Regions from separate parts of the Providencia sp. PROV004 genome, predicted to be linked through region 1. Evidence: predicted binding sites of a transcription regulator. Region 1 holds the regulator's gene; each other region holds the start of a gene.
What was found. The regulator CRP, encoded in region 1, controls carbon source genes, mostly activating them, when cyclic AMP is high. The targets are predictions, from matches to a motif close to ATGTGANNNNNNTCACAT.
Positions count from the first base shown of each region.

Region 1 (10,398 bases):
GGAGCAATTTTTATGACTATCGACTTAAGCAAAATGGTAACTGAAAGCCGTAATGCAGCCAGTACTAATATCGACCAACTATCAACGGCTGAAATGCTAAAGGTCATTAATAATGAGGACAAACTCGTTCCGTTAGCGGTTGAAAAAGTGCTCCCTGAAATTGCCCAACTGGTTGATAAAGTCGCAGCAGCCTTTTTAAAAGGCGGTCGTCTGATTTACTCAGGCGCAGGAACCTCTGGCCGTTTAGGAATTCTTGATGCCAGTGAATGCCCGCCGACTTATGGAACGCCCCATGAGCAAGTTGTTGGTTTAATCGCCGGTGGTCATCAGGCTATCTTCCGTGCCGTAGAAAATGCAGAAGATAAACCTGAACTTGGCGAACAAGACCTCAAAGACATTCAATTCAATGATAATGATGTGTTAGTGGGTATCGCAGCGAGTGGCCGAACACCTTATGTATTAGGAGCTTTAGCATACGCGAATGCTATTGGTGCAACCACAGCTGCCATTAGCTGTAACCCAAATAGCCCAATTGCCAATGCCGCAGATATTGCTATCACTCCCGTTGTCGGTGCAGAAGTTGTCACAGGCTCTTCACGCATGAAAGCAGGAACTGCACAAAAATTGGTACTCAATATGATCACCACTGGGGCAATGATCCGCATCGGAAAGGTGTTTGGTAATTTAATGGTTGATGTTGAAGCGACAAACGCCAAACTCATTGAAAGACAAACAAAAATTGTGATGGAAGCGACCGACTGTGACCGAACTACTGCAGAAACCGCCCTTCAACAATGTAATCGACACTGCAAAACTGCCATTTTAATGGTGCTATCGGGCTTGAATGCCGATGATGCACGTCAACTGCTCTTAGACAACAACGGTTTTATTCGTACGGCACTCAATATGGCCTCATCCGCCTAATTTGCGGATTTTAATGGGATAAATAGTATGGCTAAAATAACAATAGAAATGATACAGCAGGTCCTACAACACGTTGGAGGACGCCGTAATATTAAATTAGCGGGTAACTGTATGACCCGTTTGCGCCTCACACTCAACGATGACCAACTAGTCGATAAAGCTGCACTCAAACAAATCGCAGGGGTGCTTGGTGTCATTGAGAGTGATGAACAGCTGCAAGTGATCCTTGGCCCGGGTAAAGCACAAACTGCCGCAGACTTAATGAACCAACTGTTGGATAGTGGTGAAGAGGATAGCCATGAGGCAACAACCCAGCCTCAGGATTTAAACGACATTGCCTCCGCAAATAAGCAGCAACTGAAAAAGAAACAAACCAGTGCCGTTCATCGGTTTTTATCCAAATTTGCCACGATATTTACACCGTTAATTCCGGGCTTTATTGCTGCCGGCCTACTATTAGGCTTTGCAACTCTAGCGAAACAAACCTATTTCCCAGCAGGGCTTCCAACAAAGCCTGAAGAGCAGACCCTACTCGTACATACTATTTTATATATGTCAGTATTTAGCAAAGGGCTGTTTAGCTTTCTAAGCATTCTCATTGGTTATAATACTCAAAAAGCCTTTGGCGGTAGCGCGGTAAATGGTGCCATCATTGCTTCACTGTTTGTTCTTGGATATAACCCTGAAATAGCCAAAGGGTTCTATTCTGACATGAATAGCTTTTTCGGGTTGGCTATCGACCCAAGAGGTAACATTATTGGGGTATTGATTGCGTGTATTTTTGGCGCATGGGTTGAAAAACAGGTACGCAAAATTATCCCAGCTAACCTTGATATGATTTTAACCTCAACAATTACCTTATTAATTGTTGGTGCTGCTGTGTTTATCTTTATCATGCCTATTGGGAGCTGGTTATTCTCTGGCATGTCATGGCTGTTTGTTCATTTAAGCAGCAACCCATTCGGAACTGCCATACTTGCTGGGCTATTCTTAATTGCAGTCATGTTTGGCGTGCACCAAGGTTTTGTTCCGGTATATATGGCACTCGTTGAAACTCAAGGTTTTAACTCACTCTTCCCTATCCTAGCGATGGCAGGTGGTGGCCAAGTTGGTGCAGCAATAGCGTTGTATGTTAAAGCCGCAAAAGATTCGGTGTTACGCAATCAGATTCGTGGGGCTATCATTCCAGGTTTCTTAGGTGTCGGTGAACCACTTATTTACGGTGTCACTCTTCCGCGGATGAAGCCATTTGTCACCGCATGTTTAGGTGGTGCCGCAGGCGGTTTCTTTGTTGGGCTAGTGGCTTGGATGGGTTTACCGGTTGGTTTGAATACCGTCTTTGGCCCTTCTGGCTTAGTCGCTATCCCAATGATGACGTCAGCTGATGGGGTGTTCCCTGGAATGTTAGTTTATGTGGGCGGGTTATTCACATCCTACTTATTCGGTTTTATTTTTACTTATTTTTTCGGAACTAAGAACGTGGATTTAGACTAATCGCCTCCCTTACATGTAAAAAGCAGCCCATGGGCTGCTTTTTGATGAGTCATATAAACTGCACTTTTATCAGAAAATCATTCCAACCAAATCAGGGGAACGCACAAAGCCGTTAAAATCCCCATTACCCAGTTAAAAATAAACCAAGCACGGCGGCTACGCAAAAATAGGCTGATTAATGAACCAAACCCCATCCAGATTAAACCCGCCACTAAGTTAACCACCACAAATGCGATACTCATCATTAAAATAGATTGAGTAAATAACTCACCGGGTAAGCTAAATCCCCCTACGGCTCCCAAACCCATCATCCATGCTTTCGGGTTTAAAAACTGCAATAAGCCACCTTGATACCAAGTCACGCTTTTCGCAACTTCGCTATTCGTCTTCAGTGGTGCATAATTTGCCGTCGCTGTTTTCCATGCGAGCCATAACAGGTAGATGCTTCCGGCGACTTTTAAGGCGATATGAATCGCAGGATAGAGCAATAAAAGTGCAGCAATACCGAATGCAGAAAGATAAAGTATGGACTGCATGCCTAACATAATACCAAGGCATAATGTAATCGTATGGCGAAAACCGTAGTTTGCTGCACTTGACGTTAGCAACATATTGTTAGGGCCGGGTGTGACTGCTGCAATGAATAAAAACGTAAAAAGAGAAAAAATCAGCCCCAGTGTCATTTATAATTTAGCCTCAAACTCAAATTTGTTTACTTGCATCACAAAAAAATAACAGTATGTTATGTGACTCACAAGAGTCTCCATTAAATAAAAATAAGGCTATGTCAGAAAACTTTCGTCCAATAAGTTGGGCTAAAAATCCACACCTCCAAACATTACTGCCAAGGATTTTCCGTAGAACACCGAAAATCAAACCTATATGGCAACGGCTTGAATTGCCTGATGGCGATTTTATCGATCTCGCTTGGAGTGAAAAACCCGAGCTAGCAGCGCATAAGCCACGATTAGTGATTTTCCATGGTCTAGAAGGTAATTTTAAAAGCCCTTACGCTCACGGAATGCTAGAAACTGCCCAAAAACATGGTTGGTTGGGTGTGATTATGCATTTTCGCGGTTGTAGTGGTGAACCCAATCGCCAACAGCGAATTTACCATTCAGGTGAAACCAGTGATGCTCGCTATTTTCTCCGCTGGTTGAAACAAACCTATGGTGATGCGCCAACCGCCGCAGTTGGTTATTCTCTTGGTGGCAATATGTTAGCCTGCTATTTAGCTGAAAGCGGTCAAAATGCAGATGTCGATGCGGGTGTTGTTGTTTCAGCTCCTTTGATGTTAGAAGCCTGCTCTTTACGCATGGAAAAAGGCATCTCTCAGTTCTATCAACGTTACTTACTAAATGGCTTGAAACGCAATGCCACCCGGAAATTAGTCCGTTATCCAGGCTCATTACCCTTAAACCTCTTACAATTGAAGCAGCTTAAGCGGATCCGTGAGTTTGATGATGTGATTACTGCTCGTATTCATGGATTTGATGATGCGACAGATTATTATCAAAAATGCAGTGCATTACCCAAGTTAGCTTATATCACTAAACCAACGTTAATTATTCACGCCAAAGATGACCCATTTATGGCGCCTGAAGTTGTTCCTGATTTATCATTTTTACCCCACAATGTGGAATACCAAATGACAGAACATGGCGGGCACGTCGGCTTTGTGAGCGGTACATTCAGAAAACCGCAAATGTGGTTAGAAAGCCGTATTCCTCAATGGCTAACCCCTTATTTAGATAAGGAAATAATGTGATTATTCCTTGGCAAGAACTTGAGCCTGAAACATTGGAAAACCTGATTGAGAGCTACGTATTGCGTGAGGGAACCGACTACGGCTCCCATGAAAAAAGCCTGCAAGATAAGGTTAACGATGTGAAACGGCAGTTAGTTTCTGGCGAAATTGTGCTAGTCTGGTCTGAATTGCATGAATCGGTTAATTTCATGCCTAAGGGAAGTTTTTCTGTATGATGTTTTTATTCCATGGTTCATTTTTACGTCATCTTTTGTCATAAAAAAGTTGCGTGTTTTCCAACATAATCATGTCGTAAAACCATCAAATAAGGCTCACAACCCTAACACCCGTTAATCCGCTTCATGCACTATTGATTAAAATAGTGCTTATAAGCGCAGCACAGGGAGTCCACGATGTCCAAAAAGCACCCAATTATTGCTATCACCGGTTCGAGCGGTGCTGGCACAACGTCAACTAGCCAAGCATTTCGTAAAGTTTTTCACCAATTAAATATCCAGCCTGCAACATTAGAAGGGGATAGTTTTCACCGCTATACACGCCCTGAAATGGATATGGCTATCCGTAAAGCCAGAGAACAAGGCCGGCACATCAGTTACTTTGGCCCCGAAGCGAATGATTTTGCTTTGCTTGAACAAACCTTAGTTGACTATGCAAAAACGGGTTGTGGGCAATCCCGTAAATATCTACATACTTATGATGAAGCGGTACCTTATGGCTTGCAGCCCGGGACATTTACCCCTTGGGAACCGCTGCCAGATAAAACGGATATTTTGTTTTATGAGGGGCTACATGGCGGTGTTGTCACACCGGAACATAATGTCGCACAACATGTTGATTTACTTGTCGGTGTTGTCCCTATAGTCAACCTAGAATGGATCCAAAAATTAATCCGTGATACGACAGAGCGAGGGCACTCCCGTGAAGCCGTTATGGACTCTGTCGTGCGTTCTATGGGCGACTATATTAATTACATCACGCCACAATTTTCTCGCACTCACATCAATTTTCAACGCGTTCCAACGGTAGACACCTCTAACCCATTTTCGGCTAAAGCTATTCCATCACAAGATGAAAGCTTTATTGTGATCCGCTTTCGTGGGCTAGAGCAAATTGATTTCCCCTATTTGCTATCAATGATATCTGGCTCTTTCATTTCTGCAATGAATACAATTGTCGTCCCCGGAGGAAAACTAGGTTTAGCCATGGAATTAATTATGGCGCCAATAGTCGAAAAACTAATTAATCAAAAGGACAACAATTAAATTATTTTTTGATTAATAAATAAGATGCTTATCATTAATTAAGGTAAGCATCTTTTAATTCAAATATACCAATAAAAATTAAATTTATTTTTAGTTTTTTATTTCAAAGCTGTGTGTGACTTCAACGGTTTTCTCTAACATCAATGCGACTGAACAATATTTTTCAGCAGAAAGTTGAACGGCTCGTTCGACCGCTTTTTCCGTTAATTCATTCCCTGTTACAATAAAATGTAAATGGATTTTCACAAAATAACGAGGGGCTTCTTCGCGACGCTGTGAGGTTAATTTCACCTCACAATCCGTAATATCATAGCGGCCCTTTTGTAGAATCGAAACGACATCAATCGCGCTGCAACCACCCGCAGCCATTAGCACCATTTCCATTGGGCTTGGGGCGTTATCACCTGCATTGCCGTCCATCATCACTTGGTGCCCAGACGCAGACTCCCCTAGAAAAGAAAGTCCTTCAACCCACTTAACTCTTGCTTCCATTATATTTCCCCTTGAAATGAAATCGGTTTAAAGGCTACATTGTTCCATAGATACAATGAATGTTATATCAACTTTATTTGGCTGAAGCGATACAGGGAAGACTTTCTTTATTGGATATGCTACAAACAATACTTAGTTGATAGGATTAAGATCAAAACTCAACGGTTTAATTGATCATATTATAGTGTTGATATCAATTTGCGTTACCCAAAGCAATCAAAAACGCTGAAGCAATCAGCTGTTAGATTATTTAAAGGTATATAAGGCAAATTAATATGCTAAGCTAGTGACTTTAAAGCCAGCCTTTCTAGTATGTTTTTCTGAATGGCTGCAATAACATACAGAGGATAACGCTAATGGTTCTCGGCAAGCCACAAACAGACCCTACTCTTGAATGGTTTTTGTCACACTGCCATATTCATAAATATCCATCCAAGAGCACTCTTATCCATCAGGGTGAGAAAGCAGAAACCCTTTACTATATCGTTAAAGGTTCGGTGGCTGTTTTAATTAAAGATGAAGAAGGCAAAGAAATGATCCTCTCTTACCTGAATCAGGGGGATTTCATTGGTGAGCTTGGGTTATTTGAAGAAGGGCAAGAACGTACTGCGTGGGTTAGAGCCAAAATAGCCTGCGAAGTTGCTGAAATTTCTTACAAAAAATTCCGTCAATTAATTCAGGTAAACCCTGATATTTTAATGCGCCTTTCTGCGCAAATGGCTAGTCGCTTACAAACAACATCTGAGAAAGTCGGTAACCTCGCATTCTTAGACGTTACAGGCCGTATTGCTCAAACGCTATTAAACTTAGCTAAACAACCTGATGCAATGACACACCCAGACGGTATGCAAATCAAAATTACTCGTCAGGAAATAGGCCAAATCGTGGGTTGTTCCCGTGAAACAGTCGGCCGTATTCTAAAAATGTTAGAAGACCAAAACCTGATCTCTGCACATGGTAAAACCATTGTTGTTTACGGTACTCGTTAATTAACCTTTCAGCCTGGCCACCTTTGGCTGGGCTATTTATTTATCATATTAAATTCTAATAAAATCGCTTCTTTATATTCTCTTTATCACTTCCCCTTATAGAATAATAATTATTATCTTATTAATTAGGGAAATATTTATGACCATTACATTAGGCTATTTATCGGGTAATCCGACGATTTTCAAAAAAATCATTAATTCCGATGATTTCATCAAAAAAATTTTTACGATTACCTCTTCACTGAAAAAAAGTCCACTTGATACGAATAACCAGCTAAAACCAACTCGTACCTGTAGCACTGAGAGTATTGATTCCGCCTATGAGAGCGACTTAGAAGAAACCAATAATATTAAGTGTTTAAGCACTGGTGAATTTTACGAAAAAGTCAATCAATTGAAAATTAAGCTATACGGAAAATATTCATCTACTTTTCTTTCTGAGCAAAGTACAGACTCATTAATAAAAGAAAATAGAGTTATTCTTGACCAATACAAAGAACTCCCCAAAAAAAATGCTGAATATGCTGATTTTTTATATCGCGATATTAGAATCCCTGGCATTAACAATAAAAGTCTACAAGAAAAAAAAGAGATTATAAAAAAATTTGTATTACCTAAACCTCTAACTAATAAAAATGGTTCAATGCTTCCTTTAAAAAAACAAATCATTCAAGAGTCTATTCGTCATATCACACTACCTTCCGTGGGTATAAAATATAAAACAGAAAGCAAATTTAATAAGAAATTAGTTTATATACATTACAAAATTTGTGAAGAAAATCGGCCTAATCAAAGAATCACCTCTTTGCCAAAAACCACTTTTGAGTTCAAGGGAAATATACCGCAAACAAAGTCATCATTACTAAGAGCACAACGAATAAAAGAACATTATAATTTATCGAGTAAAATTACCACACAGAAAACCAGCCTTAGCAAAGATAACTTAGCAAAAAATAAAATTTTAGTTAATAGTTCTGATTTATTAAAAATAATAGAAAAAGAATACCAATTTACCCAAGAAATGAATAACCATATAAAAATAATCGCTGAAATAGACGCCCAAATGAAGACTAACTCTCAATTACTAGCACTTTACAAGTCACCAATAATAAAATAAGTAAAATCGACTTATTATTCAATCAATTAAAATATTTGCATTGGCTAGAACAAATCCAAACACAAATATCACACACATGTAAATAAATAATCATAAACATCGATTTATTATATTAACTAACCTAAAAACAACCCAAAATAGCATTAATTGATAATTAAGGATCTCTCATGCACATAGACACCATCAATAGAAATGTAAGCAATCCCATCTTTAAAAAAAACATAGCATTAGAAATAGCGGAAAATTATTTCCCAATAATTAAGAAAATACGTAATACTAGATTGAATAATTTCATTCATTTATTTAGTTTTAACAAAAAAAACAAAGTAAATATGGATTCAAAGTTTTACTTAGAGTTAAAAAAAATAGAAACCAAAAAAAATGAGAATAACTCACGATTAAAAGTCGAATTAAATCAAAATAAAATAATATCATTAGAAAATGAACTACTTAAAAAGTCGTTTGAAATATCCCCAACAGTAAAAAACACTAAAGATGAAATTAATAGAAAAATAAGTAACGCATTAAAAATAGACAAGCCCTATGTAGAAGAATTAGTCAACAATAAAATAATTAAAGAACAGAATGACCTAATAGACCATTACACATACCATATTAAAAATATAGAATTAATTGAAACTAAAGAACAATTAAAAAATGATATATACAAATTAAAATTAGAGATAAAAAACGAGTCAAAAATAAGAGGGATTTATTATCTTGAAAAAAAACATGAAATATTAGAGTCATCATATAAAGAGATAGAAAATACATTTGGGGTGGAAGACCAAAATGAAAATTTAAAATCATTAATTAATTTACAATTAATCATTAAAAATTTATTAATTAAAGAATTAGATGATATTAAAAACAAAATTCATAATATAACGTTAAATAACTATAATAAAAAATCCATTAACCCCAAAAAAAGTCAAATATCGAAAAAATTAATGGAAGAAAAAAACAGCGTAACCCCAGAAGAGTCAATAATTAAAAAAAATTTAATTATCTGTGATGAAGATGGTACCCCTATTTATCATGATGAGGACCATAACTTTGATTTTGATGACGAATTAACTTTTTTAGCGAAGCCCGAAACCAATGAAATGGAAGATTCGTCATTAGTTAAAACACTAAGACTCGAAAATAGAGAATTAAAAAACTCGCTAGAGGAGTTAAGCAATAACTATTTCACTCTGCTTGATAAATTCCATCATAGGTCACACGAATACATTCTAAATACAATAACTCTTACTGACGTACCTCTAGATGATTTATCTACAAATGAAGAAACTATCGTCAAGCAGCCAAGTGAAATTAAACAAAAAACAATAGATAGTAAAGAGAACGTCACGGCAAAAAATACACAGAACAATCGTAGTTTAATGCAGAAAAAAACAGTTGTGAATTATTCACATTCCCATAACAGTCAATGTCTGGCTGCTGGCATCACCATATCCAGCACACCAGAACAATTGCAACAAAAACAAATAGAATTAAAAGCGAAAAATACAATAAAAATATCTGGCCGAAATAGAACGTAATATTAACGATACAAGTTGCAGAGACAGAAATGCCTCTGCAACTTTTCAATAAACCACTAATTCAATAACTTACCAATCGCCGTTTCTAATTTCGCCATGCCGCTATTAATTTCTTCCTCGGAAATAATCAGTGAAGGCGTAAAACGTAAAACATTGGTGCCGGCATTGAGCATCATCAGACCTTCTACTGCACTGGCTTGCAGGATATCTTTCGAGCGATCCAATAGTTTGCCATCTAATTCAGCGCCAATTAATAACCCCATTCCTCTGATCTCAGAGAAAATGTGATATTTATCATTCAGTTTATTTAAATGAGCGACAAATAATTCACGACGCTTTTCGACACCATTTAATACTTCCTCAGTATTAATAATATCAAACGCCGCATTACCAACTGCACACGCTAAGGGATTGCCACCATAGGTGGTACCGTGCGCACCCACTTCCATGGTTTTTGCCACTTCTTCAGTGGTGATCATTGCACTAATAGGGAAACCGCCACCCAATGCTTTTGCCGTGGTTAAAATATCAGGCACAATATTGTAATGCATATAAGAAAATAATTTACCTGTACGGCCCATACCGCTTTGTACTTCATCAAAAATCAACAAGGCATTATTTTCATCACACAGCTTACGAACTCCTTGCAGAAATTTCGCTGTTGCTGCGGTGACGCCACCTTCACCTTGTACTGGCTCAAGAACAACTGCGCAGGTATTTTCATCAATGACCGCTTTGACAGCATCAAGGTCATTAAATGGCACATGAATAATATCCGCAGGTTTTGGCCCAAAACCATCCGCATATT
Region 1 is NZ_CP042859.1:341,793-352,190, reverse strand. It holds gene murQ (N-acetylmuramic acid 6-phosphate etherase) at 13-924, shown strand; gene murP (PTS N-acetylmuramic acid transporter subunit IIBC) at 952-2,418, shown strand; gene FVA69_RS01550 (LysE family translocator) at 2,496-3,101, opposite strand; gene FVA69_RS01545 (hydrolase) at 3,203-4,186, shown strand; gene FVA69_RS01540 (YheU family protein) at 4,183-4,401, shown strand; gene FVA69_RS01535 (phosphoribulokinase) at 4,579-5,448, shown strand; gene FVA69_RS01530 (OsmC family protein) at 5,539-5,940, opposite strand; gene crp (cAMP-activated global transcriptional regulator CRP) at 6,297-6,929, shown strand; gene FVA69_RS01520 (hypothetical protein) at 7,069-8,046, shown strand; gene FVA69_RS01515 (hypothetical protein) at 8,214-9,590, shown strand; gene FVA69_RS01510 (aspartate aminotransferase family protein) at 9,647-10,398, opposite strand, start outside.

Region 2 (10,398 bases), 320 kb from region 1:
GAAATGACGCAAATCGCCCAAAAAACGATTGGGCAAATTCGTCAAACAGGTGTGAGTGAAAAAGAGTTAACTGAAGCAAAAAATATTTGGCTCACTGAAAATTCACAAGTGACGGATAGCTCAAGCTATTGGACCGAAGCTTTGGCACAGATTGCCGCCGATGATGGGCAATATCAGCGTTTAAGCCAACAGCAAGATATTATTCGCCAACTCACGGTTGAGGATATTAACCGCTTGGCTCGTCAGTATTTAGGGCAGAATTCAAAAGTGTTTATGATGACGCCTTAATTTTCTAATAAATAAAAGAATGGCTATCAAACAGCTGTTAGCCATTCTTTCTAAGATTGACGTTTTTAATATAACTCTCTCATTCCAATCTATTTAAAATAAATTATTATATATCCTTAAAATTTTAAATTTCATATCAATAAAGAAATTTAAAATTCTGTGCTTAACACTTGGATTTTCTATCTCATGAATGATCTTATTAATTTTTTTCTCATCATTACTTCCAACAGGAAAGTTTATACCATACTTCAAATAACCTATGGCCGATGAGTAAACTTCTGAGATTTCATCTCTTTTCATTTTTCGCAATAAAGATTTAACTTCAACTAAATTTATTTCAGATAAATATCTTCTCTCAACAGCCTCATTAATGATTTTCTTTAATTCCATAGGAGTTGTTAATTTTCTTTCATCGTTCAAGCGAATTTCATTTAGAATATTATCAACCTCTAGATTTCTCAAATCGGTTGTTGATGTAGCCTTATCATGAGTATGGTGCTCAGTTCTATTAAGTTCGCATTTTAGTCGTTCAATAAAAACACGACTTATCCATTTAGGGTCTTTTTCATTGGATGAGATGTTTTTAAGCACATTTTCAATCGTTTCCTTAACGATATAGCTCCCTTGATTTTTATTTAATTTATCAATGTGTTTTAAGCATTCTTGAGTCTCACCTTCCTCTACTTCTTTTTCTGATAAATACGACTTCACATACTGCTTCACCTCTTTGATAGATGAATTAGTTGCAAGGGCTATTTTCAACTGTAACTCTACATCTATATTGATTGGGTCTGTTTCTTCTATATCCTGATTGTTTAACTTTTTATCCACCACTTCAATATTGTTATTAACTTTTTCCTCTGATTTTTTTTCAATAGTCCTAGGTGTTAATTTTTTCACTACTTCAACTCGTGATGTTTTAATATTGTCGTCTATATATTTAGCCTCCATGGTAATAGGATTATTATTTACTTTACGAATATCATTCGGAAAATATTTTCTAAGTTTACATTTAATTTTATCGGAACCTATACTTGTTAAAGATAATCTTCCTTCATTCAGCAACTTTAAACTTTCTTCTGAATTAGCTTGTATTAACCTTTTTATTTCATTAACAATTAAGTTTTTTGACTTTTTACTAATATTATCTTTATTTCCTTTTTTTTGAATCATCATAGCCAATGTGTCACCGCTGGCTATATTTGTATCATTTTTTCTGAGTGTAATCCCCATAATTTTTCCTCTTTTCTTAATAGATAACTACATTCAAAAATAATATATAAATAGATAAATATTCGATATCAGATAGCGCTACTCCTATACATAGGTGGCATATTTAAATAACACATTGATATCTAGCATAATCTAATTGACACAACGATAATTAAGTGGAATTAATACCCTTATATATAATAAATAACGATAAAGAGATTCTATATGAATAACATAACCATCCGCAGAGCAACACTGGACGATGTGCCTGCAATCACCCAAATGCACGCTGACTATTCCGCGTATGCGAATACTTTACAACTGCCATACCCAACAACAAATACGTGGGAAGCTCGCCTAAGTGCTAATGACCCGCTAGTCACACAGTTTGTGGCCACTATTGATGATGTCGTTGTCGGGTTACTCGTTATCCATCAACCCAGCCAAATACGCCGTCGCCATGTTGCGACTTTCGGTATTACCGTCAGTGAAGCCCACCAAGGCAAAGGTATTGGCTCACAACTGATGCAAGTGATGGTGGATTACTGTGACAACTGGCTGAATGTCCATCGCATAGAACTAGAAGTATTCGCCGCAAATGGTAGTGGCGTCGGGCTGTATGAAAAGTTTGGTTTTGAACTAGAAGGCCGCATGAAAGATTATGCATTTCGTGATGGGCAATATGTTGATGCGGTGATGATGAGTAGGATCAAAAAATAGCGATAAAAAAATGCCACACAATAGGTGGCATTTTAGCGCATCATGAAAACGTCTAACGACTATTTGTCGCCTAACAGCACGGAGTCCAGTGCAATTTCAATCATCTCATTAAACGTGGTTTGACGTTCTTCTGACGTTGTTTGTTCGCCAGTTTTGATGTGGTCAGAAACGGTACAAATCGTTAATGCACGTGCACCAAACTCAGCGGCAACACCATAAATACCCGCAGCTTCCATTTCAACACCTAGGATGCCGTATTTTTCCATCACTTTGAACATATCAGGATCTGGTGAGTAAAATAGGTCTGCTGAGAACAAGTTACCCACACGCACATTCACGTTTCTTGCTTTTGCCGCTTCAACCGCATTATGGACTAAGTCATAGTCTGCAATCGCTGCAAAATCATTTTCTTTAAAACGTTGACGGTTAACACGTGAATCAGTACAAGCACCCATACCAATCACAACATCACGCAATTTGACGTCATCCATTACTGCGCCACATGAACCCACACGAATAATCACTTTTACACCAAAATCAGTGATCAGTTCTTTCGCATAAATGGAGCATGAAGGGATCCCCATACCGTGACCCATAACAGAAATTTTACGACCTTTATAAGTCCCTGTAAAACCTAACATGCCACGCACATTATTGACTTGGCGAACATCCTGAAGGAAGGTTTCAGCGATGTATTTTGCACGTAATGGGTCGCCTGGCATCAGAACGACATCAGCGAAATCACCCATTTCTGCATTAATATGTGGAGTTGCCATGATTATTTCCCTTTAAATGATTAAATTTTTTTAAATGAATAAGGTGGTTCCCCACCTTATTCTTAAAAAAGATGACGGCAAAGCCTTGCCCATTACCTTTAACTGCGCACAATTACCCTAAATAATTTGAGTTGTCGCTAGGCGGCAAAGAAAATCATCCCTATGAGCATACATAAGTATGTGATTAGGAGGATTTTATGCAGCCAACACCGCGACAGCTCAAAGAATGACGGCAAAGCCTTGCCCATTACCTTTAACTGCGCACAATTACCCTAAATAATTTGAGTTGTCGCTAGGCGACAAAGAAAATCATCCCTATGAGCATACATAAGTATGTGATTAGGGGGATTTTATGCAGCCAACACCGCGACAGCTCAAAGAATGACGGGTAATGGGTGTTAGAGCATTGGTTTACCATACTCCATCGGCGACAAATCAAAGTACTTAGCGACTGTCTGCCCAATGTCCGCGAACGTTTCACGGTGACCTAATGAGCCAGGTTTAACTTTTGGTCCATAAATCAGTACTGGGATGTGCTCACGGGTATGGTCTGTACCTGGCCAAGTTGGGTCACAACCGTGGTCAGCGGTTAAAATCAGAATGTCATCTTCTTTAACTAATTTCATTAGTTCAGGTAAACGACGGTCGAACAATTCTAATGCTGCGGCATAACCAGCCACATCACGGCGGTGGCCGTATGCTGAGTCAAAGTCCACAAAGTTAGTGAAAACGATGGTGTTATCACCCGCCAGTTTCATTTCTTCTACCGTTGCATCGAACAGTGCATCAATACCTGTGGCTTTAATTTTCTTAGTGATACCAACATGAGCGTAAATATCAGCAATTTTACCGATAGAAACCACTTCACCTTGTTTTTCATCAACTAATTTTTTCAATACTGTTGGTGCTGGTGGCTCTACCGCTAAGTCATGACGGTTACCTGTACGTGTGAAGTTACCGGCTTTATCACCAACAAATGGACGCGCGATAACACGGCCAATGTTATAACCACCTTTGGTTAACTCTTCACGTGCGATTTCGCACAGCTCATACAGTTTATCTAAGCCATAAGTTTCTTCGTGGCACGCAATTTGGAATACGGAGTCAGCAGAGGTATAGAAAATCGGTTTACCGGTTTTCATGTGCTCTTCACCCAGTTGATCGAGGATAACTGTACCGGATGAATGGCAGTTACCTAAATAGCCCGGCAAGTTTGCTTTCTCGACTAAAGTATCCAGCAGCTCTTGTGGGAAGCTGTTTTCTTCATTAGAGAAATAACCCCAATCAAATAGCACAGGTACACCCGCAATTTCCCAGTGACCTGACGGGGTATCTTTACCCGAAGAAATTTCGCTCGCATAAGCGTATGCGCCAATAATTTCTGCATTAGGATCAAGGCCTGCAGGGAATGAACCGCTTGATTCTTCTCCTGCTTTACCTAAACCTAATTTTGTTAAATTCGGTAAATGCAGAGGCCCTTTACGACCAATATCCGCTTCGCCACGTGCGCAAGCATCTGCAATGTGACCCAGTGTGTTTGAGCCTTCATCACCAAATTTATGTGCATCGTGTGCAGCACCGATCCCAAAGGAATCCAAAACCATAATAAATGTGCGTTTCATATTTTTCTCCTGCGGTATTTTTAAATACGATATACCACTAAAATCTTGTGTATTACTCGCTGATTTGGCGATAAACCATTGGTGTAGCTTCAGGTGCTTTATCACCAATCACCATCGCTTCACGCACTTCCTTCGCGGCTTCTTCCCACGCTTTTTCACTATTTGCATGGATAATTGCCAGTGGCGTTTGGGTATCCACTTTGGCACCTAACGCAGCGATATCACTCAAACCAACACTATAATCAATTGGGTCTGTCGCTTTACGACGACCACCACCTAAAGTCACGACAGACATTCCCAGCGCACGTGTATCCATTTGCGTGATAATGCCGTCTTTTGGTGCATAAACCGCTTTGCTCAGCACCGCAGTCGGCAGGTATTTGTTGTAATTTTCAACAAAATCAGCTGGCCCTTTTTGCGCTGCAACCATACGGCCAAACACTTCTGCCGCTTTACCATTGTCTAATACTGCCTGTAATTTTTGACGTGCTTCTTCGCGGTTTGCGGCTAATGAGCCAGACACTAACATTTCTACGCATAGCGCCATGGTGACTTCATAAAGACGTGGATTACGGTATTCACCTGTCAAAAATTGTACAGCTTCACGCACTTCAACGGCGTTACCGGCACTGGATGCCAGTACTTCATTCATATCAGTTAATAATGCGGTGGTTTTACACCCTGCGCCATTCGCGACTTTAACAATAGACTCAGCTAGCTGTTCTGACTTCTCATAAGTTGGCATAAATGCACCTGAGCCAACTTTAACGTCCATCACCAGAGCATCAAGGCCTTCTGCCAATTTTTTACCTAAGATTGAAGCCGTAATTAGCGGAATAGAATCTACTGTCGCAGTGATATCACGGGTCGCATAAAAACGTTTATCTGCAGGTGCTAATGAATTGGTTTGCCCAATAATTGCTACCCCGACATCTTTGATAATGTCACGGAAACGCGCATCATCTGGGAAAATATCGAAATTAGGGATCGCTTCGAGTTTATCTAATGTGCCACCGGTGTGGCCTAAACCACGGCCTGAGATCATCGGTACATAGCCACCACACGCTGCGACCATTGGGCCGAGCATTAATGAAGTGACATCACCCACACCACCAGTTGAATGTTTATCAACTAATGGGCCATTGAGATTGAGTGATTTCCAGTTCAGCACCGTTCCTGAATCACGCATAGCTAGCGTTAATGCAACACGCTCAGGCATGGTCATATCATTAAAATAGATAGTCATTGCCAATGCAGCAATTTGACCTTCTGAAACTGAGTTATCGCGAACACCATTGATAAAGAAACGAATCTCTTCTTCGCTTAATGGCTTACCATCACGTTTTTTACGGATAATTTCTTGTGCCAGAAACACAATATGCTCCTTTAAAGTCGAATTTATCGGCTAACAATATTGCGAAAATTAATAGCTACTGCTTGATTTTTTAACGTCAAAACCCAGCGTATTTAATAAATTTGCTAATAAACTAGAAGCACCAAAACGGAAATGACGGCTATCTGCCCAATTATCACCTAAAATTCGACCAGCTAACGCTAAATATTCTGCCGCTTCTTCTGCGGTACGTACGCCACCAGCAGGTTTAAAACCAACAGTTTTTTCCACACCCATATCATGAATGACTTGCATCATGATTTCTGCGCTTTCTAATGTTGCATTAACAGGCACTTTACCTGTTGAGGTTTTAATAAAATCAGCACCCGCTTTAATGGAAATTTCAGAAGCTTTACGGATTAATGCCGCATCTTTTAACTCACCGGTTTCAATGATCACTTTCAACAGCACATTGGCTGCCGCGCAAGCGTCTTTACAGGCTTTCACTAAGTCAAAACCAATTTTCTCATTACCGGCAATCAATGCGCGATAAGGGAATACCACGTCAACTTCATCCGCACCGTAAGCAATCGCCGCTTTAGTTTCAGCTAATGCGATATCAATATCATCGTTACCGTGAGGGAAATTTGTGACCGTTGCAATACGTACATCTGGAGTGCCTTGTTCACGTAATGTTTTACGTGCAATTGGAATAAAACGAGGGTAAATACAGATTGCTGCTGTATTGCCTGCAGGGCTTTTCGCCTGATGGCACAGTGCGATGACTTTCGCATCAGTATCGTCATCATTTAAAGTGGTTAAATCCATAAGGGACAGCGCGCGTTGTGCGGCCGCTTTTAAATCAGTCATATAACTCTCCAACGTTGTTAATTCTTCAGAACGACACGTTCTTTGTTGGCGAGCGGGCTTGGTTCCTTAAAGATGCTAGTCGGATGCTTTCCGAACTGAGCAGCTGAGATCCTTCTCACCGCATCATGCCCTAGAGTCCTAGACTCTGAGAACTAGCAGTTCCATAGCAGCTTACTAATGCCTATTTGACCATGGAATGATGCCATTTTATGTGCTACAAATCACATTAATCGACTGAATGTTACATTATTAAAATAAAAAATGTGATCACAATCTAATTATAACATCTCTCGCCATCCATTTTTCTCTCAAATGGCTTTTCAATATATTCTTCATCATTAATTGACTAAGTTAAGAATAGTTGAAAATTTACGATTGATATAAAAAGTCACAAAAGAATATAGCGAATCAAAATGAAAACGGAAGGACTATTGCCCTTCCGATTGACTTATTTGAGTTTGAGATGATATTAATCTTACCACCAGATACATAAACTAAATGACTGCTGCTGCGCCTAATGTCAAGAAAAAGCCAGCAATCGTTGCACTCATTAAGTTAGACAGGGTACCGGCCATAACCGCTTTCATACCTAAGCGAGCAACATCACCACGGCGATTTGGCGCCATTCCGCCTAAGCCACCGAGTAAGATAGCGACGGATGAAAGGTTAGCAAAACCACATAATGCAAACGAAATAATCGCTTTAGTATGGTCAGAAAGTACTTGTTTACCTGCCGCCAGAACTTCAGCATCCGCTTTCATGTATTCACCAAAATTCATGAATGCAACAAACTCATTCACGACAATTTTTTGGCCGATGAAAGAACCGGCAATTGTCGCTTCACTCCACGGCACACCAATTAAGTATGCGATTGGGGCAAATAACCAACCTAACAATAATTCAAGTGATAATTGTGGATAATCAAACCAGCCACCAATGCCACCTAAGATACCATTGATCAATGCAATCAAAGCGATAAACGCCAATAACATTGCACCCACATTCAGTGCCAGTTGCATCCCTGATGATGCCCCAGAAGCGGCCGCATCAATGATATTAGCAGGGCGTTCATCTTCAGCGACTAAATCTGTCGCATCAACCCTATCTTTTACATCTTCTGTTTCTGGAACCATCAGTTTGGCGAATAACAAACCACCTGGAGCGGCCATAAAGGAGGCCGCAATCAGGTATTCCATCGGTACACCCATTTGTGCATAGCCCGCCAAAACTGAACCCGCGACAGAAGCTAAACCACCACACATAATGGCAAATAACTCTGATGTCGTCATTGTTGCAATATAAGGACGAACAACCAATGGCGCTTCCGTTTGCCCAACGAAGATATTTGCTGTCGCAGATAACGATTCTGTTCTTGAGGTTCCCAATATTTTTTGCAGGCCACCACCAAGTACTTTAATCACTAACTGCATGATCCCTAAGTAGTAAAGGACAGCAATCAATGAAGAGAAGAAAACAATGATTGGCAAAACGCGGAAAGCAAAAATAAAACCACCGCCGCCAAACAGTTCAAACATTTTATCGGAAACCAAACCGCCAAAGATGAAGCTCATCCCATCTTGACCATATCCAATAACTTTAGAAACCGCGTCAGACATCCCTTGGAGCACACTACGCCCCGCAGGAACATAAAGAACAAATGCACCAATGGCTAATTGAATTAAAAATGCGCCGCCAACTGTGCGTAGCCTAATTGCTCGGCGATTGCTGGAAAATAGAATAGCTATCGCGATAAGTACCGCCATTCCGATAATACTCATAATGAGCTGCATGGAAGGATCCCTGTTCACTTTATTTTAGGTTGATATATAAGGAAACGTGTAAGTCGCCTTGACTCTTAGTTTAATGATTATACCTAGTCATCACCAATAACCCGCAATACTCATCACAAATACATACTGCAATAAACAACAAAAATTCAAGTAATGTGATAAAAATCACAAAATCAACTCAGTTTAGTCTGGAAAGACACTAAAATCCCAATTAACCACAATAAAAACTAAATAGATTTAAATAGCTAATTAATGAAATTATATAAATATTATTTATGATTATGTATACGGTTTTACTGAGGAAGATTAAATAACGACAAACTATTGTTGTAAAGTTGTTGGGCTATTTCTGCAGGGGATTCGTGGCGAAGCTCACATAATGAACGAAAAACCCACTCAATACGCTCAGGTCGATTTGGCTCGCCTTGGAAACCTGAAACAGGCATATCGGGGGCATCCGTTTCGAATAATAATGAAGTCAAAGGAAGTTCTGACATCACATAGCGAGTTTTATTCGCTCTTTCATAGGTAATTGTCCCACCCACACCAATATAATAACCCAGCTTAACAAAGGCTTGCGCTTGAGATAGGCTACCAGCAAAGCCATGTACGACTCCACGAGCAGGAACATCAAAACGACGCAACATCGCCGCTAATGGGTCATGACTTTTACGTGAATGCAAAATAACTGGTAAATCAAACTGTTTCGCTAGCTTTAATTGGGCGGACAATACCACTTGCTGGCGTTCAAACTGAGGGTTTTGCATATAGAGGTCGAGCCCTATTTCCCCTATCGCCACACACTTTTTATTTTTTTGGTTAAGATAATCAACCAAAATATCAATGTGTTGCTCTTGAAACTGGCTCAAATATAACGGATGAAACCCCATAGCAGCATGCAACTGCGAATACCGCTGTGCCAGTTGCCAAACTCGTGCAAAATTATCCACACTCACGGTAGGAATAACAATATCACTCACGCCACTTTGTCGAGCAAGCTGCAAACTTTCAGCGAAGGAATCACTAAAAGGAGGGAAATCAAAATGGCAATGGGTATCGATAAATTGATGTTTAGCCATCACGGTTTTCATTTGCTGATATTGCGGCCAAAGGCATTGACGTGACAGGCTCTGCCACCAATTCCGGAATGAGTTCGTTCGGTACTTGTGGCTCAAGCTGAATATCTAATGGGTTAGACTCAATTTTTTGTGCCAAGGTATGGCTAAAGCGATTTGTGTTGTGCTCAAAGGCATTACCCAGTGCAGCAATAAAATAACGACCACACCGGCGCCCCGTATGGTAATCTTGATTAAGCGAAGACACCTTACTACCCAGTGCACTGCTTTTCAGTGGAACAGGTGGATAAATCTCAAAGACCTGTACATCTTTTGGTGGGTTTTCAATAAATTCTTGTGTTCTACGGTAGCTTTTCAGATGAACTTTCAGCATCGCAGCCATACGTTGTAGGCCATTCTTATCCCCTTCCAGCCACCGAGTCATTCTTTTCACCCATTCAGGGGTAAAATACATTTGGGAAGGCACGGTACGGATCACCACAATAGTCTCTGCACCGCGGCGGTATGCCTCTTCAACTGGGATAGCTGCACTAATGCCACCATCTTGGTAAAGCGTGCCATCAAATTCGACACCTGCCCGGTAAAAGCCAGGGATAGCGCTGGATGCGCGAATAATATCGAGCCAATTGTCAGCGTCAGGTTTTAGAAAAGCGGCTGAAAAATCATCACTGCGGCTTGCTCCCATATAGAATTCACGACCTGAATTTAATA
Region 2 is NZ_CP042859.1:664,656-675,053, reverse strand. It holds gene FVA69_RS02860 (M16 family metallopeptidase) at 1-288, shown strand, start outside; gene FVA69_RS02855 (hypothetical protein) at 382-1,521, opposite strand; gene FVA69_RS02850 (GNAT family N-acetyltransferase) at 1,726-2,220, shown strand; gene deoD (purine-nucleoside phosphorylase) at 2,280-2,996, opposite strand; gene deoB (phosphopentomutase) at 3,395-4,618, opposite strand; gene deoA (thymidine phosphorylase) at 4,671-5,993, opposite strand; gene deoC (deoxyribose-phosphate aldolase) at 6,042-6,821, opposite strand; gene FVA69_RS02825 (NupC/NupG family nucleoside CNT transporter) at 7,316-8,599, opposite strand; gene FVA69_RS02820 (TatD family hydrolase) at 8,905-9,690, opposite strand; gene FVA69_RS02815 (patatin-like phospholipase family protein) at 9,683-10,398, opposite strand, start outside.
Region 2: a site for CRP is predicted at 7,031-7,048, ahead of deoC (deoxyribose-phosphate aldolase). Genes of this name have one in related genera too.

Region 3 (10,398 bases), 2.0 Mb from region 1:
GGAAAGCATATCTACAAAATAAGGCACAGGGTGGCTAAGCGTTACTTGTAAATGTTGCGGGTCAAGCGCCTTCACTCCCAGCGCTGTTGCTGGCATTTTCCCTGCTAAAATTGCATCTGCATTTAAAATATATGCATTTTGTAAGTAACTAGAGTAAGGCGAACCGGTATTTGGGTCAGACAAGCGTTGCCAGCTATACACAAAATCTTCAGCGGTTACTGGCGAACCATCACTCCACTTTGCATCATCTCGTAAAGTAAAAATCCACGTGGTGAAATTTTCATTACTCCAACTTTTAGCAACACCAGGAACCGATTTACCGTCTACATCGGTATACACTAGACCTTCTAATAAGTTTAATATCACATTGCTTTCTGGCACCCCTTCCACTTTGTGGGGGTCAAGTGAAGTCACTTCTGAGCCATTGTTAATTGTAATAACCTGTTTTACTTTTTCTGTGGCACTTGCCTGTAACGTAACAAATAATAAAGAGAGTACACCAAAACCAAGTGTTGATTTGAACATCCTATCCCTCATGATTCATTGATGGTGCTATAACCTCACTAGCAACCTTCTTTATGCTAATATTTAAGCCCTAGTACCGCTATTTCCTTATGGGCAATCCACTTAATGAACTCAAATAATTAAAACAATTAATTAACATTAGTTAGTTAAAAATTTTAAGTAAGTTTTAAAAAAACAGGTGGCATAATTATAATTCATTTATATTACAATGAGTTAATAAAATATTGGTTATATACTATAAGATAGCCCCCAAGCACATTTCCAAACATATCATTAACAAACGCCAATTAGAATAGTGAATAAATTTACATAGCTCACAATTCCTTACTTTTTATCCCTGTTTTAGCAATAAATGCCACATATAATTACAGGCATCATTTTTTTAGACGTGATTATTGATAGCTAAAATTTTAGCCAGCCAATTAAAGAAAAGGGAAATATGCTATCTGAATAGCAAAACTGATATGTGTAATACGAGGTAAATTAGCAGTGGGTATGGCTGCAATAGGGCCGATTTGCAGCCATAAAAAGAAATGAGATTACAATAGGCCTGGGAATATGGCCTTAACACCCGTCACAATAAACTCTATTCCCAGCGACATCAGTAATAACCCCATGATACGAGTCACTACGTTGATCCCTGTTTGACCTAAGTAACGAACCAATAAAGACGCTGAACGAAATAATAACCAACAACAAAAGGCAAAAGCGATACTCGTCAACGCTAAGCCTAAAAAGTTTTGCCAACCATGCCAACGAGATGACCATACAATACAAGAACTTATTGCACCAGGCCCCGCCATTAGAGGTAAAGCTAAAGGTACAACACCAATGCTATCCCTAACCGCAGTTTCCGTTTTTTCTTGCTTGTTCTGTTTGTCTTCACCAATTTTACCGCTAATCATTGACATCGCGATTGTGACGATCAAAATCCCCCCAGCAATACGGAAGGAATCAATTGAAATACCAAATAATTGCAGTATTGAGTCACCAATTAATAATGATGTACATAAAATGATCGCAACTGAGGTATTTGCAATGGTGTTAGTCTTATTTCGCCCAGCATTACTTTGATAGTTTGTCATACTAATAAACACAGGTAATATGCCAACTGGGTTTACAAGTGCAAATAAACCAATAAAAAATTTAATATAACCCGATAAATCAAGTAATGCGCTACTCACCCATTCATTTCCTTAAGCAATTCTCTTTAGAGATTCATTGATACCTTTCATAATTTTACCACCGATGTTATTAATTTCCTTGAGTAAAACAATATTTTCTTTAACTTGCTAAATTTATTTAATATTTAGTTAGATAGACATAGATTATCCGCACGAATTGTTTTGATAATATTAAATTAAGTAATAGATGAACAACATTTATTCAACTTGTGCATAAATACACGTGCTGAAAGGAGTCAGCTTAGCATTTTCGTGATTTAGATCACTTTATTTAATTACCGTTTTGTTAATCTACTCTTAACTGATAGACAGAGCTAATTAGGATATTAACTCAATATTGAATAAGGTTTTTAAGCCAATAAGCGATGATGAGCAGCGTTATTATAGATTACATCTATACTTTCATCTTTAAGCATTTCTTCGTTCTATAGATGCATTGCTCATTGGCTTAAAAAGTTTAACATTTATCAGGAGTAATCTATATGTCCGTAACTAACGTTACCGAACTCAATGAACTCGTTGCTCGTGTCAAAAAAGCTCAACGTGAATTCGCAACTTTCTCCCAAGAAAAAGTTGATGAAATCTTTAGAGCCGCTGCCCTCGCTGCTGCTGACGCACGCATCCCCCTAGCAAAACTTGCTGTCGAAGAATCTGGAATGGGCATTGTTGAAGATAAAGTGATCAAAAACCACTTTGCTTCAGAGTATATCTACAATGCTTATAAAGACGAAAAAACCTGTGGTACGCTATCTGAAGACCCAACATTTGGGACAATTACGATAGCTGAGCCGATTGGTATTATCTGTGGTATTGTGCCAACAACTAACCCGACTTCAACCGCAATTTTTAAATCACTCATTAGCTTAAAAACACGTAACGCTATTATTTTTTCTCCGCACCCTCGCGCCAAAATTGCTACTAACCGTGCAGCACAAATCGTGCTGGATGCTGCTATTGCAGCGGGTGCACCAAAAGACATTATTGGCTGGATTGACTCCCCTTCTGTTGAGTTATCCAATGCCTTAATGCACCATCCTGATATTAACCTGATTTTAGCGACAGGTGGACCAGGCATGGTGAAAGCCGCTTATAGCTCAGGTAAACCCGCTATCGGAGTTGGTGCGGGTAACACCCCTGTGGTGATTGATGAAACGGCAGATATTAAACGTGCTGTTGCGTCTATTCTGATGTCAAAAACATTCGACAACGGGGTTATTTGTGCATCTGAACAATCAGTTGTAGTCGTGGATGAAATCTACAACCAAGTTCGCGAGCGTTTTTCCAGCCATGGTGGCTACCTGCTACAAGGGAAAGAACTCAAAGCAGTTCAAGATATCATCTTAAAAAATGGCAACCTAAACGCCGCTATTGTTGGTCAACCTGCTTATAAAATTGCCGAAATGGCCGGTATTAGCGTGCCAAAAACAACTAAAATCTTAATTGGTGAAGTAAAAACTATTGATGAGTCAGAACCGTTCGCCCATGAAAAACTGTCTCCATTATTAGCCATGTATCGTGGTAAGAATTTTGAAGATGCCGTTGCAAAAGCAGAACAATTAGTTGAAATGGGGGGAATTGGCCATACCTCTTGCCTATATACTGACCAAGATAACCAACATGAGCGAGTTAACTATTTTGGCCAAAAAATGAAAACTGCGCGTATTTTAATCAATACGCCAGCGTCACAAGGCGGTATTGGTGACCTGTACAACTTTAAATTAGCGCCTTCTCTTACACTAGGTTGCGGTTCTTGGGGGGGTAACTCCATCTCTGAAAACGTCGGTCCAAAACACCTTATCAATACCAAAACTGTGGCGAAGAGAGCTGAAAATATGTTGTGGCATAAACTTCCGAACTCAATCTACTTCCGCCGTGGTTGTCTACCTATCGCCCTTGAAGAGATTGCAACTGACGGTGCAAAACGCGCCTTTATCGTAACCGATGGCTATCTATTCAATAATGGTTATGTTGATGAAGTCGTTAGCGTTCTCAAAAAACATCAGATTGAAACTGATGTTTTCTTTGAAGTTGAGGCAGACCCGACATTAACGGTCGTTCGTAAAGGTGCAGCACAAATGCAAGCATTCCAACCTGATGTCATTATTGCATTAGGTGGTGGTTCACCAATGGATGCGGCTAAAATTATGTGGGTTATGTATGAACACCCCGAAACTCATTTTGAGGAATTAGCATTACGTTTCATGGATATACGTAAACGTATCCACCGTTTCCCTAAAATGGGCGTTAAGGCTAAATTAGTTGCTATCACAACGACTTCCGGTACGGGTTCAGAAGTGACTCCATTTGCGGTAGTGACTGATGATAAAACAGGCCAAAAATATCCATTAGCGGATTATGCATTAACACCAAATATGGCAATTGTTGACGCGAACTTAGTCATGAATATGCCTAAATCGTTAACGGCTTTTGGTGGTTTAGATGCTGTCACCCATGCATTGGAAGCTTATGTTTCTGTTTTAGCTAATGAATTTACTGACGGACAAGCACTTAAAGCCCTGAGTTTGTTAAAAGATTATTTACCAGCCAGTTACCACGAAGGTGCTAAAAACCCTGTTGCAAGAGAACGTGTACATAACGGAGCAACACTTGCGGGTATTGCATTCGCAAACGCATTCTTAGGTGTCTGTCACTCAATGGCTCACAAACTTGGTTCAGAGTTCCATATTCCTCATGGCCTTGCGAACGCATTATTAATTTGTAATGTTATCCGTTTTAATGCTAATGATAACCCAACAAAACAAACTGCGTTTAGCCAATACGATCGACCTCATGCACGTCGCCAATATGCAGAAATTGCAGATCATTTAGGGCTCACTAAAGTTGGAGATCGGACGGCTGAGAAAATTGAAAAATTACTCGCATGGTTGGAGGAAATGAAAGCTGATTTAGGCATTCCTAAATCTATTCGTGAGACTGGTGTAACTGAAGCCGACTTCTTAGCCCGTGTAGATAAACTTTCTGAAGATGCATTTGATGACCAATGTACAGGAGCAAACCCCCGCTATCCTTTAATCTCTGAAATTAAACAGTTATTACTGGATTCTTATTATGGTCGTGAGTTTGTTGAGCATCAAGATACGCCTGTGATTGATAAAGAGGAAAAAAAAGCGCCTCAGAAAAAAACAGCCGTAAAAAAAGAAGTAGAAAGGAAAAACGCTAAGAAATAATGTGTTAAACATTATTTAAAATAAAGGCACTACAATTATTGTAGTGCCTTTTGTTTCACTATTTGAAATGGATGGCAGCAAGAATACATAAAATCAATATTATATAAAATAATTTAACCCACTGAGTTGATTTCATTAACTGCTGTAATAATCCGATAACCGAAGCCTATTTTAGTCCCTACACCAAAATATTTCTGCTCATCGAAAATGAAGTGGCTGCTTAGGTATAACGCCCTCATTCATCAACTGAGCTTGTTTTATTGCTTCTGAATAGTGCTTACGACAAACAGAGATATACTTTTCATTACCACCTATATCAACTTGTAAGCCTTCATATACAGGCACCCCATCACTTCCTATACGTAATACCTTGCTCGCCTTACGCCCGCAATAGCAAACCGTTTTTAGCTCAACTAATTTATCAGCCCAAGCAAGCAAATATTGACTACCCTCAAATAATTGTCCTGCAAAGTCGGTACGCAATCCATAACATAAAACCGGAATATCCTCGTTATCGACTATGTCACATAATTCTTCAACTTGTTTTTTTGTTAGAAACTGACATTCATCAATAAGAACACAATGTACTTTTTGTACACTATTTTCTTTTTTGATTAACTCGGCCATATTTGTTGTTGTTGAGTATAGTAACGCTTCCGCAGATAAACCTATTCGCGATGAGACTTTTCCTTGTTCAAAACGGTTATCTATCTCTGCCGTAAAAATAACCGTACGCATTCCTCTTTCATTATAGTTATACGATGATTGCAATAATGACGTTGATTTTCCCGCGTTCATTGCTGAATAATAAAAGTAAAGCTGAGCCATTTGGCTGTTCCCTCAAAATTAATATACATAATAATTTTACCATAAAACATACTTGAGGATTAACAATATTGGTGTAGATGCCCTTTACTTATTGAAAATTTAACTTTTTTTTGGGGCTCAACTTGTACCTTATTGCAAATATTACTTAGCACGTATGCAATAAAAATCAATTTGATATTAACTATAAACAGTTTCAACTAAAGCACATTCCGCTAAAAAGCATCATCAAAAAAAGAAAATTTAAGCCTGACCTTCCCTTCAATTCATTCCGAGTAAAAGTAAAATGAGACACGCCTCTTCTTTTTTGAATTATTTAATCACTAAGATTTTGGCTTATTCCTATTTTTCGTTTAGTTCAGTTATTGATAATAGCTATATATATATCTACGAAAAGTTTATTTTTCTTTTGTAAAAAAATTGCATTCGTTAAAGATTACTTTTAAACTAAGGAAGTAATTTAGCTATTGCAGAATTTAAAATAGCATTCTATTATTACTGTACACATGCCAACAAATAATTTGAGACCAGGAAAATGAGCGAATCATTAAAAGCGTTAAATAACATCCGTACTCTTCGTGCTCAAGCTCGCGAAGTAACTTTAGAATCTTTAGAAGAAATGCTGGAAAAATTAACCGTCGTTGTTGAAGAACGTCGTGATGAAGAGAGCCAAGCTCGCGCGGAATTAGAAGAACGTAACCGTAAATTGGAAAAAGTTCGTGAAATGATTCTTGAGCAAGGCGTCGATTTAAATGACCTTCTGCAAACAATGGACTCAGGTAAAAGCACTAGCACCCGTGCTAAACGTGCTGCACGTCCAGCTAAATATAAATATGTTGATGAAAATGGCGAAACTAAAACTTGGACAGGCCAAGGCCGTACTCCAGCAGTAATCAAAGTTGCCATTGAAGAACAAGGCAAATCTTTAGATGATTTCTTAATCTAATAGCCTATACATGTATTCTAAACACCCTTTTATAAGGGTGTTTTTGTTTCAACCTTTATATATTATTTTATATTAACCTCTACTAAGAAAAAGCGCTTAGCTATTATAGCTCCCTTTTTTAGCACTAAAGCCGCATAACTACTGCCCACTTCAATTAACTGTTCTGTTTAAGCCTTTGCGCTGTATTATACTACCAATCAAATAATCATGATAAATAAAACAGAGTAGTAAAGATATGTAAGCTTAATTAGATAAACTTAAATATTGTTCAGTGATTTTATTTATGTAATGGGGTTATATGTTAATTTTTGTACACCTCTCACTTATAATGAGTAGCAACTAAACAGTCTAAATCAGAGCGATACGCCTTAATACCTGACGTTTATTGTTAATAATTTATTTTTTCACGCATAAAAAAGGCTAACAAATTAAGTTAGCCTTTAATAAAAATTTATTGTGAAATTTTATTTTGCTGCATTCAATGACGCTGATAATTTCTTCAACCACTGAGTAAACTCTTCACCCAACGCATCATGCTGCATTCCATATTCAACAAATGCTTTCATATAACCTAATTTATTTCCACAGTCATGACTTTTACCACATAAGTGGTAGGCCTCTACAGGCTCATTATTTTCCATCATTAATGCAATAGCATCAGTTAATTGTATTTCATCACCAGCACCGGGAGCTGTTTTAGCTAATGCATCCCAAATCTTTTCAGATAAAACATAACGACCAACAATAGATAAATTAGATGGAGCTTCTTCACGTTTTGGTTTTTCAACCATACGAACAATTCTTTTGCTATCCCCAGGTGCTAGCGTTTCTCCACTGCAATCCACAATACCATAGCTAGATACATCTTCTTCAGGGACTGGCTCAACTAAAATTTGACTTGCACCTGTTGATTCATATTGTTCGAGCATTTCACGCAAGTTAAATTTAGTTAAATCTGTACTGTAACAGTCTAAAATGACATCAGGTAAAATAACCGCAAAAGGTTCTTCACCGACTAACGGTTTAGCACACAAAATTGCATGCCCTAATCCTTTTGCTATTCCTTGTCGCGTTTGCATAATCGTTACATGACTTGGACAAATAGATTGAACCTCATCCAATAACTGGCGCTTAACACGCGCTTCTAAAATAGCTTCTAACTCAAAGCTTGTGTCAAAGTGGTTCTCAATGGAATTTTTTGATGAATGTGTTACTAAAACAATTTCATTGATCCCCGCAGCAATACACTCATTAACAACATATTGAATAAGTGGCTTATCGACTATTGGCAACATTTCTTTTGGAATAGCTTTTGTTGCAGGAAGCATACGAGTGCCTAAGCCTGCAACAGGGATTACCGCTTTACGCACCTTGCGCTGTGTCATTTTTATCACTCCAGATATCATCCTTGCCTCTCAAATTTCACTAAAGTATCAAGAGGCATTTTAAGTGCGCAAAAGTATATCAGGAAATATTTATGAATAAATAGCGACGAGTCTGAATAGAGTTATTTAGATGACACATGCATGCATTTTAGACATTAATTATGTCTCCGGGTTAAACATAAGTTTTATTTTCTGGCTATTATTACGAATTAAACACTGCCAAGCATTTCCTTTTACCTCTAAATGGTTAGATTGATAAAATTTAAGTGTACCTAAAGGAAGACTTCTCGATAACTTAACATGCGTATTTTCTGTCGTTATTTCCGCTTCTAAGCCCGCACTCGCCATTATAATTGCTTTATTCTGTGTATTAAAATACCCCAATAAGAGAGGAAATTGCCCACTAAACCCCGAATCCTCTAGTAAATAATTTATTTGATTAATAATCCTATCAATATTCGGTAATTTTTTTTCTGGGTAGCTTACCGCACTTTTTAATAGGTCATTGAACACAACACGAATCAAAAAAGCAGCCATAATACCTTCTTGGGGAGAGCGCTCAGTGTCAATGCAGTAAAATCCTATTTGGCTGTCTGAAATAGCAGCTAAGTCTAATAATAAACCAAAGCGATTAGCTTCATTAAGTTGGCGATAGTTAATTCGGTAATTATTTATAATTTGGTTTACTGGCGGTTGTAACTGCTTCAACACCGTCAACATATCTTGAGTATGATCTTGCATTAATGTAGAAATCTGATGAATTTCCTCTCCCATTAGCTCTGTTAGGCTATTTTTCTCAGGATACAGTGCAGAAAGTAGGGTCACTTTAACTTCATCTAAATTTTTTATTGGCTTAAGCAAAGCATCTTTAGCCCCTAAACGAAACATTCTATCTAACTGAGTAAAATCAGTTGTTGCCGTAATCACAATGACTGGAATATCAATATTACGAGCAATAAGCTCTCGCATAAACGCTTCACCATTCATTATCGGCATATTAAGGTCACAGAGAATGATATCAGGGGTGATACCGTTTATTGTTAACATCTCTATTGCTAATTGACCATTATCTGCGGTATAGATCTCAATACCCAGCGTTTCGAGGTAATTTTTTAAAATTGTACAGAAGGTGATTTCGTCTTCTATTATGAGTACTTTTCTATTTTTCATAAGATACCTACTGCAAAAGCCTGGTTTAATTAACAATACAATTATTCATACGATAAAATCATTTATTCGCCATCATTTAAGTATAGTGACTTTTCAATCTTATACTTATTTTTATAGAGAGTGTTATGAAATCACAAGTAGAAGATAGGTGTTGCTGTGGCAACGAAGCACAATTTGAACAATGCTGCGCCCCTTTTTTACAAGGAAAATCTATTCCACAGACGCCTGAACAGCTTATGCGCTCCAGATATAGCGCTTATGTTCACCAAAATGCCGATTATCTGATTAAAACATGGCACCCGGATTGCCATGCTCAAGAATGGCACCACGAAATTGTAAATAGTTTTTCGAAGACACGCTGGTGTGGTCTTCGTGTTATTAGTTCTTCTTATGCTAAAAATCCCGATGAAGCTTATGTCGAATTTTCGGCTTGCTTTATTGATGAAAAAGCTGATCATAAGCAGCTTATTCATGAACGTTCGCGTTTTATTAAGATGGATTCGTGTTGGTATTATATAGACGGCATTACCCCAAAAATCGGTCGTAATGATTTATGTCCTTGTGGCTCTGGTCAAAAATATAAAAAGTGTGGGCACCCAGACTAATTACCCTTTATTTAATGCCTGTCTAATGAGACACATTTAATACACAATCTGTCGTTTTTTATATCGCTTTGTTAGTTAAGGATTAGGCTGTTTCATGCAACACAAAATTGTACAAAAGAAAATTCTCAGGACAATTTGCCCTGACGCGAAAGGATTAATCGCGAAAATCACCAATATTTGCTATAAACACCAACTCAATATCGTACAAAATAATGAATTTGTTGATCATCACACTGGCCGTTTCTTCATGAGAACTGAGTTAGAAGGCATTTTCAACGATGAAACATTATTAGCGGATCTCGACGATGCATTGCCTGTTGGGTCTCAACGTGAATTAAACACTGCAGGCCGGCGTCGTATTGTCGTCATGGTAACCAAAGAAGCACATTGTCTGGGCGACCTACTCATGAAAAGTGCTTATGATGGCTTGGATGTTGAAATTGCTGCTGTTATTGGAAACCACGATACGCTAAGAAACTTAGTCGAACAATTTGGCATCCCATTCCACCATATTAGTCATGAAGGCTTAACTCGCGAACAACATGACGAAAAAATGACAGCACAGATTGA
Region 3 is NZ_CP042859.1:2,339,273-2,349,670, reverse strand. It holds gene FVA69_RS10445 (ABC transporter substrate-binding protein) at 1-537, opposite strand, end outside; gene FVA69_RS10440 (YchE family NAAT transporter) at 1,065-1,709, opposite strand; gene adhE (bifunctional acetaldehyde-CoA/alcohol dehydrogenase) at 2,192-4,897, shown strand; gene FVA69_RS10430 (thymidine kinase) at 5,096-5,725, opposite strand; gene hns (histone-like nucleoid-structuring protein H-NS) at 6,258-6,668, shown strand; gene galU (UTP--glucose-1-phosphate uridylyltransferase GalU) at 7,133-8,053, opposite strand; gene rssB (two-component system response regulator RssB) at 8,213-9,223, opposite strand; gene FVA69_RS10410 (YchJ family protein) at 9,349-9,828, shown strand; gene purU (formyltetrahydrofolate deformylase) at 9,923-10,398, shown strand, end outside.
Region 3: a site for CRP is predicted at 1,960-1,977, ahead of adhE (bifunctional acetaldehyde-CoA/alcohol dehydrogenase). Genes of this name have one in related genera too.